Regions from separate parts of the Streptomyces sp. NPDC054770 genome, predicted to be linked through region 2. Evidence: riboswitches for the same ligand, from Rfam matches in the RefSeq annotation. Region 2 holds a riboswitch; each other region holds the start of a gene.
What was found. A riboswitch is a leader RNA that binds a small molecule or an ion and turns the genes downstream of it on or off. The one in region 2 is predicted to bind S-adenosylmethionine.

Region 1: it holds a riboswitch for S-adenosylmethionine, as region 2 does, so the genes downstream of both, thrC (threonine synthase) here and ACWGKQ_RS29615 (putative leader peptide) in region 2, are expected to answer to the same signal.
Region 3: it holds a riboswitch for S-adenosylmethionine, as region 2 does, so the genes downstream of both, ACWGKQ_RS43720 (aminotransferase class V-fold PLP-dependent enzyme) here and ACWGKQ_RS29615 (putative leader peptide) in region 2, are expected to answer to the same signal.
Region 4: it holds a riboswitch for S-adenosylmethionine, as region 2 does, so the genes downstream of both, ACWGKQ_RS49035 (amino acid ABC transporter permease) here and ACWGKQ_RS29615 (putative leader peptide) in region 2, are expected to answer to the same signal.

What each region holds. Positions count from the first base shown of each region.
Region 1 covers NZ_JBSHBL010000005.1:120,267-123,895, reverse strand. Annotated here, with positions in the region: gene ACWGKQ_RS07165 (glucosyl-3-phosphoglycerate synthase) at 82-1,026, opposite strand; SAM riboswitch class I at 1,184-1,346, shown strand; gene thrC (threonine synthase) at 1,365-2,651, shown strand; gene ACWGKQ_RS07155 (ubiquitin-like small modifier protein 1) at 2,695-2,970, shown strand; gene ACWGKQ_RS07150 (cold-shock protein) at 3,446-3,629, shown strand, end outside.
Region 2 covers NZ_JBSHBL010000039.1:34,007-37,635, reverse strand. Annotated here, with positions in the region: gene ACWGKQ_RS29625 (ABC transporter permease) at 1-8, opposite strand, end outside; gene ACWGKQ_RS29620 (ABC transporter substrate-binding protein) at 12-1,631, opposite strand; gene ACWGKQ_RS29615 (putative leader peptide) at 1,865-1,981, opposite strand; SAM riboswitch class IV at 2,015-2,128, opposite strand; gene ACWGKQ_RS29610 (MFS transporter) at 2,413-3,629, shown strand, end outside.
Region 3 covers NZ_JBSHBL010000087.1:14,473-18,101, forward strand. Annotated here, with positions in the region: gene qcrB (cytochrome bc1 complex cytochrome b subunit) at 1-142, shown strand, start outside; gene trpD (anthranilate phosphoribosyltransferase) at 300-1,364, shown strand; SAM riboswitch class IV at 1,748-1,864, shown strand; gene ACWGKQ_RS43720 (aminotransferase class V-fold PLP-dependent enzyme) at 2,048-3,412, shown strand; gene ACWGKQ_RS43725 (hypothetical protein) at 3,556-3,629, shown strand, end outside.
Region 4 covers NZ_JBSHBL010000123.1:16,649-20,277, forward strand. Annotated here, with positions in the region: gene ACWGKQ_RS49030 (amino acid ABC transporter ATP-binding protein) at 1-451, opposite strand, end outside; gene ACWGKQ_RS49035 (amino acid ABC transporter permease) at 448-1,428, opposite strand; SAM riboswitch class IV at 1,815-1,938, opposite strand; gene ACWGKQ_RS49040 (glutathione S-transferase C-terminal domain-containing protein) at 2,016-2,888, opposite strand; gene ACWGKQ_RS49045 (hypothetical protein) at 2,989-3,120, opposite strand; gene ACWGKQ_RS49050 (hypothetical protein) at 3,316-3,573, shown strand.

The sequences.
Region 1 (3,629 bases), on a different contig from region 2:
GGCCACCTCCGACGCGCCGCCGTATACGGCCGTACGACGAACTCACGCCACGAACTCACGCCACGGATTCACGCCACGGATTCACGCCACCTTGCGTTCGGCGTACTCCGCGATCTCCGCCATCGGCGGCCGTTCCTCCGTGTCCACGGAGTACGTGCGCGGCTCGAAGCCGTCCTCGCCGCGTTCGAACTGGGTGAGGGCGGGGCGGATCAGATGGCCGCGGGCCAGCCGCAGCTGGGCCGTGCGGTAGATCGCGGCGGACATCCGGCCGAGGGCCTGGCCGTCCTGGTGGCGGTGTTTGCGGACCCCCACGTCGACCTGCGCCAGCGCGTCGAGCCCCACCAGGTGCAGGGCGTCGACCAGCATGCCCAGCTCCACGCCGTAGCCGACCGGGAAGGGAAGCTGTTCGAGCAGGGTGCGGCGGGCCGCGTACTCGCCGCCGAGCGGCTGGACGAAACCGGCCAGCTGCGGCCAGTGCATGTTCAGCAGCGGGCGGGCCATCAGTTCGGTGACCCGGCCGCCCTGTCCGGCGGCGCCGCCGAGCGGGCGGTCGTACATCGCCTTGACCAGGTCCACGTCCGGATCGGTGAGGAGCGGGCCGACGATGCCGGTGACGAAGTCGGAGGAGAAGTCGCGCAGGTCGGCGTCGATGAAGCAGACGATGTCCCCGGAGGTGACCAGGAGCGAGCGCCACAGGACCTCGCCCTTGCCGGGGACGGCGGGAATGCGGGGCAGGATCGCGTCACGGTGCACGACGCGGGCGCTGGCCGCCGCGGCGACGGCCGCGGTGCGGTCGGTGGAGCCGGAGTCGACGACCACGATCTCGTCGACGAGCGGCACCTGCTGCATGAGGTCATGGCGGATGATCGCGACGATGTCGCCGACGGTCTCCTCCTCGTTGAGCGCGGGCAGCACGACGCTGACCGTCTGCCCGGAGGACCGTTTGGCTGCCATCACCTTGTGCAGGGGACGGTCGGTCACGGACCAGGAGCGGGTGGCCAGCCAGCGCTCGACTTCTTCCAGCACGGTCAGCGGCTCCTCACTGTCACGGTCACACGACGAGGTGTGATCCATCTCGCGGTTCGGACGACTCACTCAACTGTCCTGGCCTTCGGTTACAGTCTTGAACAACGCCGATGACCATCGCATGTCCTGGGGTCACCCGGCGTTGACAACCGCATACAGCTCATCCAGAGGGGCAGAGGGAAACGGCCCGTTGAAGCCCCGGCAACCCTCCAGTCGGTTACTCGTAGATCGCCGATCAGTGTCGATCGCTCGCGAGGCTCCCGGCTAGGGAAGGTGCCAAATCCGTCTCACGGCGAGATGCGTCGTGAGGAAGATGAGGAGAAAGGGCCTCGCCTCACATGGCTGTGCAGACTGTTGCAAGCACCACGGAATCCACCGTCGACCTCGGTCCCGCCACCGCTCTGAGCTGCCGCGAGTGCGGTCACCGGGTGCCGCTCGGCCCGGTGTTCGCCTGCGAGGAGTGTTTCGGCCCGCTGGAGATCGCGTACGACTTCTCGGCCTACGACACCGAGGAGCTCCGCAAGCGGATCGAAGCGGGTCCCGCGAACATCTGGCGCTACGCGCCGCTGCTGCCCGTCCCCGCGGACGTGGCGACCAAGCCGAACATCAACCCCGGCTGGACCAAGCTCGTCCAGGCCGACAACCTCGCGCGCGAGCTGGGCGTCGACGCCGGCAAGCTCTTCGTGAAGGACGACTCCGGCAACCCGACGCACTCCTTCAAGGATCGCGTCGTCGCCCAGGCCATCGAGGCCGCCCGTGCCTTCGACTTCACCACCCTCTCCTGCTCCTCCACCGGCAACCTGGCCGGCGCGGTCGGTGCCGCCGCCGCCCGGGCCGGCTTCCGCTCCTGCGTGTTCATCCCGCACGACCTGGAGCAGGGCAAGGTCGTCATGGCCGCGGTCTACGGCGGCGAGCTCGTCGGCATCGAGGGCAACTACGACGACGTGAACCGTTTCTGCTCCGAGCTGATCGGCGACCCGGCCGGCGAGGGCTGGGGCTTCGTCAACGTCAACCTGCGGCCGTACTACGCGGAGGGCTCCAAGACCCTGGCGTACGAGATCTGCGAGCAGCTCGGCTGGCAGATCCCGGACCAGCTGGTGATCCCGATCGCCTCCGGCTCGCAGCTCACGAAGATCGACAAGGGTCTGCAGGAGCTGATCAAGCTCGGTCTTGTCGAGGACAAGCCGTACAAGATCTTCGGTGCCCAGGCCGAGGGGTGCTCGCCGGTGTCGGTGGCCTACAAGGAGGGCCACGACGTGGTCCGCCCGCAGAAGCCGAACACCATCGCCAAGTCGCTCGCCATCGGCAACCCGGCCGACGGGCCGTACGTCCTCGACATCGCGCGGCGCACCGGCGGCGCGGTGGAGGACGTGAACGACGAGCAGGTCGTCGACGCGATCAAGCTGCTCGCGCGGACCGAGGGAATCTTCGCGGAAACCGCCGGCGGGGTGACGGTTGGAGTCACCAAGAAGCTCATTGAGAATGGGTTGATTGATCCGGCGAAGACGGTCGTTGTACTCAACACCGGTGATGGACTGAAGACGCTGGACGCCGTCGCGGGTACCGGGCTCACCGCGACCATTCGCCCGAATCTGGAGTCTTTCCGCGAAGCCGGGCTCGCCTGAGTCCCCCGAGAAATAGGGCGTTGCCCAGACCGGAGGTAAAAACGTGAGCGTCACCGTTCGCATCCCCACCATCCTGCGCACCTACACCGGCGGCCAGGCCGAAGTCACCGCCGAAGGCGCCACCCTCGGCGAGGTCATCTCCGACCTGGAGAAGAAGCACACCGGGATCTCCGCGCGCGTCCTGGACGACCAGGGCAAGCTGCGCCGGTTCGTCAATGTGTACGTCAATGACGACGACGTGCGGTTCGAGCAGGGCCTGGAGACCGTCACCCCGGACGGGGCCGGCGTCTCCATCATCCCGGCCGTCGCCGGCGGCTGACCCGCCGACCCGCTGACCTGCATGACAGGCTGATCGAATGACCGAACATTACCTTCGGTAACGCCGATCACCGAGTGTTCATCCGATTGCCCCCTCCGTGAGAGAAGTGGAGGGGGCAATTCTGTGGGGTTGAGCGCGGTAGAGTTGGGGAACGCGGTCCCGATCTCCAGGTCGGAAGCCCCGAATTCATACCGCAGGCCCGACAAGAAGTAGCCAAAGTGCACGGGTTGAATGCGGCTTTTGTGGCCTTTATAGAGCCCGACTTGCCCTGAATTCGGCCGAATTCTCGCTACATTCCGGACCGCGCCCGTCCAGAATTCTCGTCCGATTGACCTGTTGCAGAGGGCAGTTGGACAGATACATTCAGCCGCGGTCGACGCGTTCCGGCGCACGCCCCCAACCATTGGGGGGTGAGGTCTGACCCGGATCCGCGAAGTGTGGATCTGTGCAAGGGCCAGTAATAGGGGAGTTAGGCATGGCTCAGGGCACCGTCAAGTGGTTCAACGCGGAGAAGGGGTACGGCTTCATCGCGGTCGACGGTGGTGCGGATGTTTTCGTCCACTACAGCGCGATCCAGATGGACGGGTACCGCACCCTGGAGGAGGGTCAGCGAGTCGATTTCGAGATCTCGCAGGGCCAGAAGGGGCCGCAGGCGGACA
Region 2 (3,629 bases):
CGGCGCATCCGCTAGCCGATCCAGGTGTCGTGCAGCTGGACGCGGCTGCCGGAGTCGAATGTCAGGTCGTGCACCTTGTTCGAGACGCCGAGCTGGGTCTGGAGCTCCACCACCGGCACGTTGTACGCGTTCCGCACGATCAACCGCTGTGCCTCGGCGACCAGTTGTCTGCGCTTCGCGGTGTCCGGGGTCGCGGCCTGCGCGGCAAGGGCCGTGTCCAGCGAACTGGCGGGAAAGCGGTAGAAGTTGGCCAGCCGGGTGGAGAAGGAGCTGCGCAGGATGTCCGGGTCGGCGCGGGTCGCGTTCCCCCACACCACGTCGAAGTCACCCGACTGGAGCGTGGTGGCGAACTGGGTGACCGGGAGCTGCTTGAGCACCACGTCGATCCCGACGGCCTTGAGCTGCTGCTGGACCAGCTCCAGCGCGGGCTGGTTGGTGGCCGCGTTGGGGAACCAGGTGATGGTCAGGCTCAGCTTCTTGCCGGCTTTGGTGCGGATGCCGTCGCCGCTCGCCTGCCAACCGGCCTCGTCCAGCAGGGACTTGGCCTTGGCCGCGTCGAAGGCGAGGTCAGTGGAGAGGTCGGTGTAGTCGGGCGTGGTGTGCGCCAGGACGCTGGTCGCCGGCTGGGTGCCGGTGGGGAAGACGGTGTCGGCGATCTGCTTGCGGTCGACGGCGGCCAGGATCGCCTGGCGCACCTTCGCGTCCTTCAGCAGGGGCCGCGAGTTGTTCAGCCCCAGACCGAACACCACACCGGGGTTGGCCCGGTTCTGCAGGGCGACCTGGCCGCCCTTGAGCGCCGCCTCGTTGGCCTTGCCGACGCTGCTGATCACGTCCACCTGCCCGGACTGGAGGCTGCCGGCCCGCACCCCGGCCTCGGGCACGACCTTGAACACCAGCTTGTCCAGGTAGGCCTCGCCCTTCTTCGACCACAGCGAGGAGCCCCAGTCGTATCCGGTGCGCTTGTCCAGGGTGATCGACTGGTTCTGCACGTACTGCTTGAGCACGAACGGCCCGGACCCGACCACCCCGTCGCTGCACTTCTGCTGCGGGGTCTTCTTGACGCTCGCCGAGGACTCGATGCCCAGCGAGTGGGTCGAAGTCGCCTGCAGGAACTGGGCGTTGGGCTGCTTGAAGGTCACCTTGACGGTGAGCGGGTCGACCACGGTGGTGCTCTTGACGCCGCTCAGATAGCCCTCGGCGAGGGTGCCCAGGGCGCCGAGGTTCGGCACCGCGTCGAAGTTGTCCTTGACCACCTGCGCGGTCAGCTTCGACCCGTCGCTGAAGGTGACCCCCGGGCGCAGGTGGAAAGTGAACGTCGTCGCGTCGGCGCTGATGTCCCAGCTCTTGGCGAGCCACGGCACGATCTTGCCGGTCTTCGGGTCCTGGTCGGTCAGGGAGTCCACGATCTGGCGCACCGAGTAGATGGTCTCGTTGCTGGCGACCTGCTGCGGATCCACGCAGCCGGAGTCGGAGCCCACCGCGAAGGTCAGGGTGCCGCCGGACTTCGCCGGGCCGCTTTTGCCGCCGGAGCCGTCGTCGCCCGAACCGCACGCGGTCAGCAGGACGCTGGTGGTCAGGAGCGCGGCCAGGGGCGCCCATCGGGAGGGTCTGAAATCCGGGAGTGCAGTCACGGAGGGAGTTCTCCTACTCGTGTCACCCGGCACGGGGTGCCGGGCTACGGGGCAGCGAGGCACGGCCGTGCAGGGGCGTGCGGCCCCGGCCGGATCGGAACCGGCCGGGGTGGCGCTGTGCAGAGACAAGGGGGTGGCAGGCAGACGGCACCGGGAACCGGTGGCGCGGGGGAAGGGCGGCGCGAAGGGGCCGTGGCCGGTGACAGGGGGTCAACCGGCGGCAGCCGGGCCGGTCAGACCCGACAGAGGCAGCTGGTCGAGCGCTTCAGATCGATGTGGCGCCGACGCGAGAGCCGGGAGTACGCCGAGGCGTCGGCGAGGGAGACAGCCGGATCGTCGCTGTGCCGCATACCGGTCCTCCCTTCTCCGGCCCCGGTCACGGGGCCACGCGCTTGCGGGAGTCGTCGCTGACCCCGCCGGGCTTTCACCTGGAGCACCCCACCGCGTGGGAGGGTTGCCGGTCAACGAGCCAGGGCTTGACGCTGACACTCAATGCCGTTGGCGATCGTACGGACCGGTTTTGTCGTACGTCAATGCCGGGACGCATGGTGGACGCACCTTGTGCCGTGTGCTTTGATCCGGCCATGGAGACCGCAGGTCAGGCACGCACCGTGCGGCTGGACCCGTTCTGGGCGGGCCGCCGCGCCGATCAGTTCGACCAGACCTGTCGCTGACCACTCGCGCTCCCTTCACCCTTCTCCAGCCGCGCACACGCCGTCGCCGTGCGGCCGTTCCCGCCCCTGTGCGTCCCAACTCGTCGTGACTTGCCGGAAAGAGAGGCATGGCCGTCAACAGCACCGCTCCGACAGGGGCGTTCGCCGCGCTGCGGGTCCGTGACTACCGGATCTACTGGAGCACCGGCCTGGTGTCCAACATCGGCAGCGCCATGCAGGGCGTCGCGCTGGACTGGTTCGTCCTGACGCTCACCCACAGCGGAACCGCGCTCGGCTGGGTCGCCGGGCTGCAGTTCGCCCCCGTGCTGCTGTTCGGCCTGTGGGGTGGGGTCCTTGCCGACCGCCACGACCGCCGGACCCTGCTGCTGTGGACGCAGACGCTGTACGCGGGCCAGGCACTGCTCCTGACGGTCATCGTGTTCTCCGGCCATGCCGCGCTGTGGCTGCTGTACGTCCTGTCCTTCGGACTGGGCTGCGTGTTCACGGTGGAGAACCCGGCACGCCTGTCCTTCGTCACCGAGCTGGTCGGACGGGCACTGATCCCGAAGGCCGCGGGTCTGAACATCCTGTCCCTGAACGCCGCCCGCCTGATCGGTCCGGCGATCGCCGGTGTGCTGATCGGGGCGATCGGCACCGGCTGGGTCTTCGCCCTCAACGCGGTGTCCTTCACCGTCGTCCTCGCGGGTCTGCTTTCGATCCGGCCACGGGCGCGGGCGGCCCGGGAGACGCGCGCCGTCTCCCGGCCGCCGTGGACCGGGGCGGGCGCGGAGGGGCTGCGCTATGTGGCGGCCCGGCCCGAACTCGTCGGCGTGTTCACCGTCTTCGGCCTGACCGCCACCTTCGCGGTCAACTTCCCCACCACGCTGACCCTGTTCGCCGGGCGCGTCTTCGACGTCGGTTCCCGGGGACTCGGTCTCATGAACACCGCACTGGCCGTCGGCACCGTCGCCGGGACGGTCGCCGCGACCCGCGGTGTCTCGCCCCGGGTACGGACGGTCGTGGCCGGCGCGCTGCTGTTCGGCGGCTTCGAGGCACTGGCGGCGGTCATGCCCACGTACCCCGCCTTCCTCGCCCTGCTGCTGCCCGCCGGCTTCACGCTGATGACGCTGAACACGGCGGTGAGCGCCTTCGTCCAGTCGGAGGTGAGTGACGCCATGCGGGGCCGGGTGATGGCGGTCTACACGGTGATCTCCATGGGCGGCAGTCCGGTCGGTGCCCCCGTCATCGGCTGGGTCTCCCAGCACGCGGGGGTGCGCTGGGGGCTGGCCGTGGGCGCGGCCACCGCCGTGCTGGCCGCGCTCGGCGTGACGCTGTGGCTGACGCG
Region 3 (3,629 bases), on a different contig from region 2:
GAACGGTGTCGAGCGCAAGATCAAGGGCTCCGAGAAGCTCCGCGCCAAGCTGAGCAACGCCTACTACGGCGAGGACAACCAGATCCCGAAGCCCACCGTCGAGGAGTACAAGGAGATCACGAGCGGCCACGGCCACCACTGATCGAAGGCGTCGCCACGCCACAGCCGAAGGGCCCCCGTCCGGTGTACGGACGGGGGCCCTTTGCGGTGCCCGGAGCTGGATAGGGTGGGCCCTGGGAAAACCGGTTAATTCGCGTACGGCGAATTCGACGACGATGACGACGATCAGGAGCGGCCTTATGAGCGCTGTGACCCCCGCTGGAGGCGACATCGCGGCGGGCCGTTCCTGGCCCGAGGTACTGAACGCGCTGCTGTACGGCCAGGACCAGAGCGCCGACGCGACCGCCTGGGCGATGGACCAGATCATGCGCGGCCAGGCGACCGACGCCCAGATCGCGGGCTTCGTCGTCGCCCTGCGGGCGAAGGGCGAGACGGTCGAGGAGATCAACGGTCTCGTCCGCACGATGTACGACCACGCCAACGTCATCGAGGTGCCGGGCCGCACGGTCGACATCGTCGGCACCGGCGGGGACGGCGCGAAGACGGTCAACATCTCCACGATGTCGGCGCTGGTGGTGGCCGGCACCGGGGCGAAGGTCGTCAAGCACGGCAACCGCGCGGCCTCCTCCGCGTCCGGGGCCTCGGACGTCCTGGAGAAGCTCGGCGTCAACCTCGACCTGACCCCGCAGCGGGTCGCCGAGGTCGCCGAGGAGGCCGGCATCACCTTCTGCTTCGCCATCAAGTTCCACCCGGCGCTGCGCTACGCGGGCGCCGCGCGCGGCCAGCTGGGCATCCGCACGGTCTTCAACATCCTCGGCCCGCTGACCAACCCCGCGCGGGTGCGCGCCCAGGCCGTGGGCGTCGCGGACCCGCGCATGGCCCCGGTCGTGGCGGGCGTCTTCGCGGAACGCGGCAACTCCTCCCTGGTCTTCCGCGGCGACGACGGCCTCGACGAACTCACGACGACGGCCACGTCCCACGTCTGGATCGTCCGCGACGGCAAGGTCACGGAGGAGACCTTCGACCCCCGCGACGCCGGCATCGACCTGGTCCCCGTGGAGGCGCTGCGGGGCGGCGACCCGTCGTACAACGCGGAGGTCGCCCGCCGCCTCCTGGACGGCGAGCCGGGCCCGGTACGGGACGCGGTCCTGCTGAACTCGGCGGCGGCCCTGGTGGCCCTTGACCCCGGCACGGGGACCCTGGCCGAACAGCTCCGGACGGGCATGGCCAAGGCGGCGGAGTCGATCGACTCGGGCGCCGCCAAGCGGGCGCTGGAGCGCTGGGCGGCGGCGACGAACAGGTAGGGGCCGCGGTCGGCGGGCTCAGGCACGGTACGGCACCGCCGGACTACGCCGTCGTGGCCGATCGCCGTTGCGGCGGAAAGAGGAGTCCGGCGTCGGTGCCGATGAATTCGGACCGGCATCACCTTCTTCTCCGCCGCAACGGCGAGCAACAACACCGGCCTTCCCGGCGGTGCCCCACTTCGCGCGGGAGCCGTCGCCGCTTCCTCTTTCCGTCGCGTCCTCTGCCGGTCTCTTCCGTTGGGCGGTCGTGATTTTCCGCCGCAACGGCGCGCAACCGCACACGGCCTTCCCGGCGGTGCCGAGCCGGCGTCGGTTTCTGGCGGTGTTCCGTCATCCGGACAGGAGTTGCGCGGCGGCGATCACTTCACTTACGTTTCTTCCCAGGTCATGAGTGACAGTCATGAGGCCCCGGCCGACTGTCCGGCAACCCTCCGTCCGTGGCGGGGTGCCCCGGGTGAAGACCAGGTCGTAGGCAGCGAGGTCTACGGCAAGCGCGGACCCCTCACGCTTCTTCGAGCAGGCACAGCCCAGGGGTCCTGGTCGTCGAGGGAGTCCTCTGTGAGCAAGCGAATGCGATAGGGCGTCGAGCCCCGCCTCCGCACACCCCTTTCACCTTTCCCCGTGCCGTCGACGCACCGTCCGTCCGGCCCGGCGATTTCGCTCAGCTCTCACAGGAGTTCGCCATGTCTGTCACCACCGCTGCCGCCGCCCAGTCCCTTTGTGCCCCACTGCCCGTTCTGGGCCGGGATGTCACCGTCCCGCTCGTCACCGGCGGCGAGGTCACCTACGCCGCCCTCGACTACGCGGCCAGCGCCCCCGCCCTCCAGCGGGTCTGGGACGACGTGGCGGCGTACGCGCCCTACTACGGCAGCGTCCACCGCGGTGCCGGCTACCTCTCCCAGCTGTCGACCGACCTCTTCGAGAACGCCCGGAACACCGTCGCCGAGTTCCTCGACTGCCGCCCCGACGACCAGCTGATCTTCACCCGCTCCACCACCGACTCCCTCAACCTGCTCGCCGCCGCCGTCCCCGCCGACTGCCAGGTCTTCGTCTTCGAGACCGAGCACCACGCGAGCCTGCTCCCCTGGAAGGACGCCCGGGTCACCTACCTCAACGCGCCCCGCACCCCGCGGCAGGCCGTCGAGACCCTGGAGCGTGCTCTCGCCGACCGCGACCCCTACGGCCCGGCCCTGGTCTGCGTCACCGGCGCCTCCAACGTCACCGGCGAGCTGTGGCCGGTACGGGAGCTGGCGGCCGCCGCGCACGCGCACGGTGCCCGGATCGTCCTGGACGCCGCCCAGCTGGCCCCGCACCACCCCGTGTCCGTCCGGGACCTGGACGTCGACTGGGTCGCCTTCTCCGGCCACAAGCTCTACGCCCCCTTCGGCTCCGGCGTCCTGGCCGGCCGCGCCGACTGGCTGCAGGCCGCCGAGCCCTACCTCGCGGGCGGCGGCGCCAGCCGCAAGGTCACCCGGCGGGAGGACGGGGGAGTGGCCGTGGAGTGGCACGAGAGCGCGGCGCGGCACGAGGCGGGCTCCCCGAACGTCATCGGCGCCTACTCCATCGCCTCCGCCTGCAAGGCGCTCACCGAGGCCGGCTTCGACACCCTGGTCGCCCGCGAGCAGCACCTGATCGAGAAGGTGCGGGCCGGGCTGGCCGAGGTTCCCGAGGTCCGGGTCCTCTCCCTCTTCGGCGACGACGCCCCGCGCGTCGGAGTGATCAGCTTCGTGGTCGACGGCTGGAACAGCTCCCACTTCGCCGCCGCCCTCTCCGCCGAGTACGGCATCGGCGTCCGCGACGGCCTCTTCTGTGCCCACCCGCTGGTCAGGACCCTGCTGGGCTCCGACCCGCAGACCCAGGGCGAGTGCGGGGCGCCGGAGGCGGCACCGGGCGAGAAGTCCCTGAACGCCATCCGGGTGAGCTTCGGCGCGGGCACGCCGGACGAGCACGTGGAGCGCTTCGTGACGGCGGTGCGGGAACTGGTGACCGACGGCGCGAAGTGGTCGTACCGCACGGAGGACGGCCGCTGTGTCCCGGCGGTGAGCTGACCCACCCGCGGGGGGGTGTCGGCAGGACCACCCCCGGGTCCGGTGTCCAGGCCCAGCGACGGGAAGCGTCGTGAACGCCAGGATTCAGGTAGTCGGCAACGGGCCGACGAGGAATCCGACACCGGGAACCGGGGGACACACCCATGAACGAGACCCTCGCGAGGCGCCTGACCGGCCTCGCCGCCATCACCGCCGCGGCCGCCTTCATCGTCGACGT
Region 4 (3,629 bases), on a different contig from region 2:
GCTCGCCGAGGCCGACCCGTTCCAGGAGTTCCTTGGCCAGGGCCTGGGCCTCGGGCTTGGTGAGCTTTCCGGTGGCGACCGGGGCGGCGGCCACGTTGTCCAGCACGGTCAGGTGCGGGAAGAGGTTGAAGTTCTGGAAGACGAAGCCGATCCGGCTGCGCTGGGCCAGGATGGCGCGCTCGCTCAGCTCCTTCAGCCGGTCGCCCTGCCGCTTCACGCCGATCGGCTCGCCGTTGACGCTGACGTGGCCGATCTCGGGCTTCTCCAGGTGGTTGACGACCCGCAGCAGGGTGGACTTGCCGGAGCCGGACGGGCCCAGGATGACGGTGACCTCGCCGGGACGGATGGTCAGGTCGATGCCGTCCAGGACGCGGTGGGCGCCGTACCACTTGTGGACGTCGTGGATCTCCAGGGCGGCGGGGGCCGTCTCCAGAGTGTCGGTGCTGCTCATACGGCGGTCTCCCGGCGGATGCGGGCGCGCAGGTCGGTGAGGCCGGTGCGCAGCTTCTGGAGGGGCGTCGGCGGCAGCGTGCGGGTGGCGCCGCGGGCGTAGTACCGCTCGACGTAGAACTGGATCACGGAGACGACGCTGGTCAGGATCAGGTACCAGACGGTGACCACCAGGAGCAGCGGCACGATGTCGCCCGGGTAGGTGGAGCCCATGGTCTGCGCGGTGCCGAAGAGGTCGAGCAGCGAGACGTAGAAGACCAGCGAGGTGCTCTTGATCAGGCCGATGAGCTGGTTGACGTAGTTCGGGGTGATCGACCGCAGCGCCTGCGGGAACACGATCCGGCGGAACTGGTAGCCCTTGGGCAGGCCGAGCGCGGCGGCCGCCTCGTGCTGGCCCTGGTCCACGGAGAGGATGCCGCCGCGGACCACCTCGGCCGCGTAGGCGGCCTCGTTGAGGCTGAGGCCGATGACGGCGACCACCATGTCGGTGGCGAGCTTCGACTCGTCGAAGGAGAAGAAGGCCGGTCCGAAGGGGACGCCGATGCTCAACGTCTTGTACAGGGCGCTGAAGTTGTAGAGGAACAGCAAGACCACGATGAGCGGGATGGAGCGCAGCGCCCATACGTAGGTCCAGCTGACCGCGCGCAGCACCGGGCTCTTGGAGAGCCGGGCCAGGGCGAGCAGGATGCCGCCGAGGAGGCCCAACACCGCGCTGTAGGCGGCGACTTCGAGGGTGATGACCAGCCCGTCGAGGATGGTCGGCCGCAGGAACCAGTAGCCGAAGCGGTCCCACTGGTAGAAGGGGTTGGACACCAGTCCGTGCACGAACTGGACGGCCAGGACCAGGACGACGGCGGTGGCGATCCACCGTCCCGGCCTGCGCAGTGGCAGAACTCGCTGTGCGGCGAGGGGTCTTGACGGTTCGTCGGCGGCGGGGGGTGCCTCGGGGGCGATCGTGGCGCCTGGGGGTTCACTCATGGCGGGCTCCGGCGGAGTCGGACACCCACGTGTCCCACGGCGGGGGCCGCGCACCGTACCGTGTTCGGGCACGGCACGGTGCGCGGGGGCGCGCGGGACACGGGGCTGGGCGGACGGCGGCACACCGGGCGGCCGGTGTTTCGACGGGGACGCTGGGGTGCGAAGCTGCGGGAGATCGGCGGAAAGGCCTGGTCAGACCCGACAGCGGGCACAGCCCGGTGCGGTACACGCGCTACACAGGGCGCTGTTGACACGGAGCAGATCGACGGCGCGGTCGGCGACGAGCGGGCTCGGGTACGGGCGTACGCAGCCCACGGCGCGGCGCTGGGCCGTCCTGGAAGCTGCGTACATGTCCGTCACCTGTCACTGTCGAGCCGGCCCCGGGGGCCTCGCGCTTACCGAATCGTCGCTTGCCGAAACGTCGTCGGTCCGGTCGTCACCTGGGGCACCCCACCGCGATGCGAGGGTTGCCGGTCAGCAAGCCAGGGCTTGACGCTGACGCTCTTGACCGTTCTGGTCCGTAAGTAACGCAGTTGCCCGAACGAATGTCAACGCCTGTCCGACTGGCGGGACGGTTCGGGCCGCTCTCACCTGCGCGGAACGCCGGGAGCGTCCGCTGCGTGGCCCGCCCAGTCCAGGATCTGGACGGCCGCGCCGGCGGCTTCCAGGCCCTGGCAACGGCCGTGGTGACGGCGGGCGATGCCGTCGAGGTCGAGGTGGGCACCGAAGGCCGGGTGGGCCGCCAGCCGCCGGGCGTAGGCCCACAGCACCGGGTGGCCGGCGATGGCGTGCACGGCGGTGGCGTCCAGGTGGTTGCGGTGCACGGTGTCGAGTTGCACCAGGGTCACCCACAACTCGATGTCCGCGGCGGTGAGTTGACCGCCGACCAGGAACTCCACCCCGGTCAGCCGGCGTTCCAGGTCGGCCAGGGCGGCGAGCAGCACCGCCAGCGCCTTTGGGTCGCCGCCCTCGCGGCCGGCCCGCTGGGCGGCCTGCTCGATGTCCTCGGCGCACAGCCGCTCGACGGCCTCGATCTCGGCCTCGGCGCCGCACGGGTAGAGCCGGGCGACGCCGTCCCCGAAGTGCCGGTCCAGGTCGCGCAGGATGTCCCGGCTGTGGGTGCTGACGATACGGCCGGACCAGTCGTCGCTGAAGACCGGCGCGAGGGCCGGTCCCGAGTAGTGGTGGGCGCTGGCCTCGTACAGCGGGCGCAGTGCCGGGTGGCTGCCGTCGGGACAGTCCGGGACGGCGGGGAGGAAGGTGACCGGACAACAGTCGTCCAGGGCCAGCAGGCTGTGGCCGACGGCGATCCGGAGGCCGTCCGGACACGCGGTGGACAGGTGCAGCCGGTAGCGGCGCGGCACGGCGTAGTGACCGCTGCGCGCGTCCCGGCCGATGCGGCCACGGAAGGCGGGGGCGGTGCGGACGGACGGCACGGCGGCGAGTGGAGTGATGGACATGCGTCTCCCCGGGGGCGGGCGGGCGCGCGGACGTACGCGCGGCGGAAGCGTTCGTCGGTGGGTGCTCGGCGAGCTCTGGTGAGTCCTGACGGATGGGCGCTCAGCCTCTGCGGCCGGTGGCGCCGCACATCCGCAGCAGGTCGAGGTGGCGGCGGGAGGTGAGCAGGGGGCCGGCCCAGGGCGCGGGGCTCTCGCGGCGCTGTCTGCCGGTGAGCGTGCGCAGGCGACCCATCTTTCCCTACCTTTTCACTAGGATTCTCTTCTGGAGTGTCGATCCGCCTCCGCCCGGCGTCAAGAGGGCGTCCACGCCTGGGACGCCCGGCCCCGGCCCGGCCCGGCCCCAGCCACGCCCAGGCCCCGACTTGCCGCCGGACGGAAGGGGCGGTGCCCTGGGGGACGGGGGGCCGAGTGACAGGAGCCGGAGCCGATGACCGAGCCCCCGGGTCCCGGGCCCGTGCCCGGCGCGGTGCCCGAGACCTTCGCGTTCCGCTGCGGGCGGTGCGGGCACGGCTGGGAGGCCACCTTCCAGGCGGTGTTCTTCACCGACCCGGTCGCCGATCCGGACCTGCAGAGCACCCTGGAGTACGTCGACGAGGCCGGCCGGGCCGTACCGTCGCCGCTCACGGACGCGGTGTGCCCGCGCTGCGGCAGCCGGCGGGTGCGGATCACGGCGACCGGATCCTGACGCTCACCCGAATGGCACGCGCGGGTGGTCGGCGCCGGTGGCCGGTGGTGGCGTGG